3 regions of the Brevibacterium samyangense genome follow, and region 2 is predicted to be linked to each of the others. Evidence: predicted binding sites of a transcription regulator. Region 2 holds the regulator's gene; each other region holds the start of a gene.
The links. The regulator HrcA, encoded in region 2, represses chaperone genes, less so after heat shock. The targets are predictions, from matches to a motif close to TTNGCACTCGNNNNNNNCGAGTGCNAA.
Positions count from the first base shown of each region.

Region 1: the regulator HrcA is predicted to act here: its motif matches at 1,106-1,132, upstream of ABD172_RS11605 (Hsp20/alpha crystallin family protein).
Region 3: the regulator HrcA is predicted to act here: its motif matches at 812-838, upstream of groL (chaperonin GroEL).

Region 1 is NZ_BAAANO010000020.1:204,085-206,352, reverse strand. It holds gene ABD172_RS11610 (PLP-dependent cysteine synthase family protein) at 1-1,054, opposite strand, end outside; gene ABD172_RS11605 (Hsp20/alpha crystallin family protein) at 1,271-1,726, shown strand; gene ABD172_RS11600 (DUF1653 domain-containing protein) at 1,874-2,104, opposite strand; gene ABD172_RS11595 (hypothetical protein) at 2,169-2,268, shown strand, end outside.
Region 2 is NZ_BAAANO010000017.1:115,949-118,216, forward strand. It holds gene dnaJ (molecular chaperone DnaJ) at 1-402, opposite strand, end outside; gene hrcA (heat-inducible transcriptional repressor HrcA) at 532-1,548, opposite strand; gene ABD172_RS09745 (DUF3097 domain-containing protein) at 1,707-2,268, shown strand, end outside.
Region 3 is NZ_BAAANO010000005.1:31,271-33,538, forward strand. It holds gene ABD172_RS02445 (cold-shock protein) at 174-377, shown strand; gene groL (chaperonin GroEL) at 978-2,268, shown strand, end outside.

The DNA.
Region 1 (2,268 bases), on a different contig from region 2:
GCCCGGTCGCGAGGAAGTGTTCGGTCCGTTCCCGGTACGGGGTGAGATCGCTTCCCTGAGCGGCGACCCACTCGTCGTCGAAGTACGTGTGGGCGTAGCGGACGCCGCCGTCGCAGATGAGTGTCACCACAGACCCGGTCTCGCCGCGTTCGCGCATTCCGGCGATGATGCGGAAGGCCCCGGCGAGGTTCGTCCCGGTGGAGCCGCCCGCCCAGTGCTGCGAGATCTCCCGCAGGAGGCGGACGGTCGCGATGGACTCGGCGTCGGGGATCCGGAACATCTCGTCGACGACGGTGGGAACGAACGACGGTTCCATGCGGGGCCGGCCGATGCCCTCGATGCGCCCGGGCAGACCGGTCGCGTGTTCGGGGTCGCCGGACTTCCAACCGCCGTAGAAGGCGGAGTTCTCCGGGTCCGCAACGGCGATCCGGGTGTCGTGACGGTGGTAGCGCACGTAGCGCCCGAAGGTCGCCGAGGTCCCGCCGGTGCCCGCACTCACGACGATCCACGCGGGTTCGGGGTACCGCTCGAGGCGCATCTGGGCGAACACGCTCTCGGCGATGTTGTTGTTCCCCCGCCAGTCGGTCGCCCGCTCCGCCTGGGTGAACTGGTCGAGATAGTGCCCGTTGCACTCCGCGGCGATCCGTTCGGCCTCCGGATACATGTCGAGGGGCCGGTCGACGAAGTGGCACTTCCCGCCGTAGAACTCGATGAGCTCGATCTTCTCGCGGCTCGTCGACCGCGGGACGACGGTGACGAACTCGACGCCGATCATGCGGGCGAAGTACGCCTCGCTCACCGCGGTGGACCCGCTCGAGGCCTCGACGAGGACGGTGTCGGATCCGATCTTCCCGTTCACGAGCCCGTAGAGGATGAGGGACCGGGCGAGGCGGTGCTTGAGCGATCCGGTCGGATGCACGGACTCGTCCTTGAGGTAGAGGTCGATCCCCCATTCGGCCGGCAGCGGGAACACGTGGAGGTGCGTGTCCGCACTCCGGTTGGCATCGGCCTCCAGCAGCCGGATCGCTTCATTCACCCACGCGCGTTCACTCATGCGCACCATGCTAGGCGGCGGATGTTTCCGTGACGTCCGGAGCGTTTTCAGCGGACACTCATCGAAGTTGAGTGCCATTCACTCAACTTTGAGGTTCGGCGCGGAATACCGCACCCGTGGGCCACGTTGTGCCGGGCGAAAGGTTCGCAGGCGCAGCGGTCCACCAGGAACGGTCGCCGATCCCGGCACCGGCGCCCTACACAAAGGAGGTATGACATGGCCGGCACTCTCACCCGCATCGACCCCTTCTCGCTCATCGACGAGGTCTTCGGATCGATGCGTTCACCGTTCCTCGACACCCGTGATCGTCGGAGCGGATTCGTTCCCGCGCTCGACGTCTCGCGGCACGACGAGGATCTCCACGTCCGCGTCGATCTGCCGGGCCTCGACCCGGAGAAGGACGTGAACATCGACCTGTCCGGTCGCACTCTCACGATCTCCGGCGAGCGCCGCACCGAGTCCGACGAGGACGGCATCCGGGAGGTCCGGTACGGCTCGTTCAGCCGCACCGTGACGATTCCGACGGAGGTCTCGCCGGAGAACGTCACCGCACGGTACGAGGCAGGCGTCCTCACCGTGACGGTCGCCGGGGTCTACGCACAGGAGCAGCCGCACCGGATCCCGATCACCGCAGGTGACGCGGACGACCGGAAGGCCGTGACGGCAGGCTGATCCCCGGCTCGGAGTGCACCACGCCGTACACCACAGCGCTCCGTACCGGAGTTCCGACGGGCTGGGCGGGGGAAGCACGCGCATCCCCCGCCCGGCCCTCGTGTGTGCGGTCATCGTCCGCCTCCCGCGCGTGCGGTCGCCGTCCGTTCAGGCCACCCGCCGGAACCGCGGCCCCGTGTAGTCCTCGCGTTCGACGTGCTCCGTGAACATCGCGAGGGGGCGGATCCAGAATCCGTAGTCGCCGTAGAGGGCGCGGTAGTAGACGAACGGTTCCTCGGTCTCGCTGTGGAGACCGACGCCGTACACCTCGTAGCGATTGCCCTTGAAGTGCTCGTAGATGCCCGGTTCGATCCCGACCGGCTCGCTCGCCAGTGCCATGACAGTGCCTTTCGCGTGAGAGGGTGGAGCACCGAGAAGACTACGGCCCGACCGAGGAGTGCCCGTGACAGAGACCCAGCCGTACCGCGACCTCGCGGCCCTCATCGCCGAGATCCCGACGGGCCGGCTCCTCGAGTACTTCGAGCAGGGCACATATCCGTATG
Region 2 (2,268 bases):
CTCCGCGGTGACGACGTCGAGGTCGGCCTTCCCACCGAACGCCGCGGTCTCGAGGCTGATCTCGACGTCGAGGAGTGCGTCCTTGCCGCGCTGCCTGCGGGATGCCGGCTGCGGACGTCCTCCGCCCATGCCGCCGCCGAAGAAGGTCTCGAAGAGGTCGGAGAAACCGCCGAAGCCCTGGGCACCGCCGGCCTGGCCGTACTCGCCACCGCCGTTGTCGTAGTTCCGGCGCTTGACCTCGTCGGAGAGCACCTCGTACGCGACCGAGACCTGCTTGAACTCGTCCTCGTGCCCGGGGTTGACGTCCGGGTGGAGTTTGCGCGCGAGTTTGCGGTAGGCCTTCTTGATCTCGTCGGCACTGGCGTCACGGGAGACACCCAGCGTCTCGTAATGGTTGCTCACAGTCACCCTTCGTGGAGTCGTGCGTGGTGGCCCGGGGAGGTGTCCTCGGGTGGGGGTTCGGTGTTCGGGGTTCGGTGTTCGGGGTTCGGTCGGTGGTCCGGGTCCGGTCGGGGGTGTGTCCCGGAACCCTCATCCGCGCTCGGAGAGGATCACGGAGACGTACTTCGCGACGGCTCGCACCGCCGCGATCGTCGTGGGGTAGTCCATCCGCGTGGGGCCGAGCACCGCCAGACGCGCCGCCGCGCTCTCCCCACCGTAGTGCGCGGACACCACGGATGTCGTCGAGAAGGACTCGTGGGGGTTCTCACGTCCGATGCTCACGGAGACCCGGTCCGTATCGCTCGCCATCGACGTGAGGAGCTTGAGGAGCACGACCTGTTCCTCGAACGCCTCGAGGAGCGGGCCGATCTGTGAGCCGAACTCGACCCCGGACCGGGCGAGGTTCGCGGTGCCGGCCATGAGGAGGCGTTCCTGCCGGTTGCTCTTCGCGAGGTCGACGAGCACCTGCGCGATCGCCTGCGCGGGAGCGCGGAGGGCGGTCGGCACCTCGACGCCGGAGGTGGCCTCCGCGACCGCGTCGAGGCGCACCCGGTCGAGCGCGCTGTTGAAGGTGTCCCGCAGGCGGGCGGTCTCCTCCTTGTCGAGGGTGCGTCCGAGGTCGACGATCCGCTGTTCCACCTGGCCGGTGTCCGAGATGAGGACGACGAGGAGCCGGGCCGGTCCGAGACTCACGAACTCGACATGGCGCACCCGGGCACGCGTCGCCACCGGGTACTGGACGACCGCGACCTGGTGGGTGAGCTGGGCGAGGAGTCGGACGGTCCGGTCGAGCATGTCGTCGATGTCGACGGGATGCTCGATGATCCGGGCGATCGCCCGCCGCTCGGCGTTCGACAGCGGCCGCACGTCGTCGAGCCAGTCGACGAACCGACGGTAGCCCTTGTCCGTCGGGATGCGTCCGGCGGAGGTGTGCGGCTGCGCGATGAGCCCCTCGCGTTCGAGTTCGGCCATGTCGTTGCGGATCGTCGCGGAGGACACACCGAGGCGGTGGCGGTCGACGAGTGCCTTCGAGCCGACGGGCTCGTTGGTCGAGACGTAGTCCTCGACGATCGCACGCAGTACGCGCGCCTTCCGTTCGTCGTTCACGGTCCACCTCCGGTCGCTCCACCCGCAGGCGGCGGTCGTTGTCGCATGTCCTCCGACGGCCCGCACGCCTGGCACTCTCGTCGATCGAGTGCCAATTCTACGCCGGGGCCGCGTGTCACCCAAACCTCCGGGGGCGCCGCCGGTCTAGGCTCGCCCGGGTGAACTACCAGGATCCCTACGGCCGGGACGTGCTCGCCGGCCGCTCCCCGAAGGCACACCGCAGGCCCACGTCCACCGAGGTCGAGGCGCGCCGCGGTCTCGTCCTCGAGCACCATGCCACGGGGTTCGTCGGCGAGGTCCTCCGGCTCGAGAAGGCCCCCGGCGGCGTGGCGATGATCCTCGAGGACCGCCTCGGCCGGGCCCGTTCCTTCCCGCTCGGCGGCGGATACCTCATCGACGGGAAACCGGTACGCCTCGTCCGTCCGACCCCGCAGCAGCCGGCGACGGCACGGTGTCCCGGCCGGACCGCCTCGGGCTCCGTCGCCGTCCCCGGGGCGAAGGCACGAGTGGCCCGCGGTTCCCGGATCTGGGTCGAGGGCAAGCACGATGCGGAACTCGTCGAGAAGATCTGGGGTGATGACCTGCGGATCGAGGGCATCGTCGTCGAACCGCTCGGCGGACTCGACGACCTCGTACCGCAGCTCGAGGAGTTCGGGCCGGACGCGGACCACCGGGTCGGGGTGCTCGCCGACCACCTCGTGTCCGGGACGAAGGAGACGC
Region 3 (2,268 bases), on a different contig from region 2:
CGTGGTAGATTCGCAAATGTCACGAATTGATCACGTACCTTCGCTGCGGTGACCATCGCCGCGAGTGTGCGCAGTTCGACGGTCGGGCGGTTCCGTTGCCAGCGGAGGCGGCCGACCCGGCACGGAATATGGGTGCACTCGCATCCGCCGATCTGAGTACTACGGAGAGTTTCATGGCGCAAGGTACGGTCAAGTGGTTCAACGCCGAGAAGGGCTACGGCTTCATCACCGTCGACGGGGGTGACCAGGACGTGTTCGTCCACTGGTCCGCGATCCAGATGGACGGGTACCGCTCGCTCGAGGAGGGCCAGCAGGTCCAGTTCGAGGTCGGTGCAGGTGACAAGGGTCCGCAGGCGGAGTCCGTGACGCTCGTCTGACCCACGGTCCACACAGACTTCCGTGCCACCCACCCGGGTGGCACACGAGGAGGAGTCGGAGGCGCTGCGCCTCCGACTCCTCCTGCGTTGTGCAGGGAAACCATCACGCGGAGCCCGAGGTGGTCGAGGGGGCGATTCCCGTCGGTGGTCCACTGAGATCGCGATTCCCTGCGGTACCCCCGTCGAGATCGCGATCGAATGCTGGGTTTCGCGGAAATGCAGCATTCGATCGTGACGTCGACTCCGCCGACCGAAACCTATTGCGCACTCGAGTGACGCCGGGACCCGTGCGGCACGTCGAGGAACCAGAAGTGACCGAGGTCGGGGCCCTAGAGCGGCGCCGGGAACCCGAGGTGGCCGGGGTCGGAACTGTGGGGTGCCTCGGCGGGACTCACAGAGGCCGTTCCGCTCACAGGGGAATCACGGCCAGGGCTTTTGCACTCTCGGGCTGAGAGTGCTAAATCTTGTACCGGTGAAAACCGTATCCGGGTCGAGATCGACCGGCGCTGTGGAAGGGAATCAGCGTCCGGGGGATCGGCCGTCGCGGGCGCTCGGAGACGGATCGTTCCATCCACCCCGTACAGGGAGGACCCCAGTCACATGGCAAAGCTCATTGCATTCGACGAGGAAGCTCGTCGCGGTCTGGAGACCGGCCTCAACACGCTGGCCGACGCCGTCAAGGTGACCCTCGGCCCCCGTGGCCGCAACGTCGTTCTGGAGAAGAAGTGGGGCGCCCCCACGATCACCAACGACGGTGTCTCCATCGCCAAGGAGATCGAACTCGAGGATCCGTACGAGAAGATCGGCGCGAACCTCGTCAAGGAAGTCGCCAAGAAGACCGACGACGTCGCGGGCGACGGCACCACCACCGCCACCGTGCTGGCCCAGGCACTCGTCCGCGAGGGTCTGCGCAACGTCGCAGCCGGCGCGGATCCGCTGAGCCTCAAGCGCGGTATCGAGAAGGCCGTCTCCGCCGTCACCGAGGTGCTCCTCGACAACGCCAAGGAAATCGAGACCAAGGAGGAGATTGCCGCGACCGCAGGCATCTCCGCCGGTGACGCCGAGATCGGCGAGAAGATCGCCGAGGCCATCGACAAGGTGGGCAAGGAAGGCGTCGTCACCGTCGAGGAGTCGAACACCTTCGGCATCGAGCTCGAGCTCACCGAGGGCATGCGTTTCGACAAGGGCTACATCTCCGGCTACTTCGTCACCGACGCGGAGCGCCAGGAGACGGTGCTCGAGGACCCCTACATCCTCATCGTCAACTCGAAGATCTCGAACGTGAAGGACCTCCTTCCCGTGCTCGAGAAGGTGCAGCAGTCCGGCAAGGGCCTGCTCATCATCGCCGAGGACGTCGAGGGCGAAGCACTCGCAGTGCTCGTCGTCAACAAGATCCGCGGCACCTTCAAGTCCGTCGCCGTCAAGGCACCGGGCTTCGGTGACCGCCGCAAGGCACAGCTCGCCGACATCGCCATCCTCACCGGTGGTCAGGTCATCGCCGAGGAGGTCGGCCTCAAGCTCGAGAACGTCACCGTGGATCTCCTCGGTACGGCTCGCAAGGTCGTCATCACCAAGGACGAGACCACCATCGTCGAGGGCGCCGGTGACGCCGACGAGATCGCCGGTCGCGTCGCGCAGATCCGTGCCGAGATCGAGAACTCGGACTCGGACTACGACCGCGAGAAGCTCCAGGAGCGCCTCGCGAAGCTCGCCGGTGGCGTCGCCGTCATCAAGGCCGGTGCCGCGACCGAGGTCGAGCTCAAGGAGCGCAAGCACCGCATCGAGGACGCCGTCCGCAACGCGAAGGCCGCCGTCGAGGAGGGAATCGTCGCCGGTGGTGGCGTCGCCCTCATCCAGGCGGGCGCCAAGGCGTTCGAGACCCTCGAGCTCT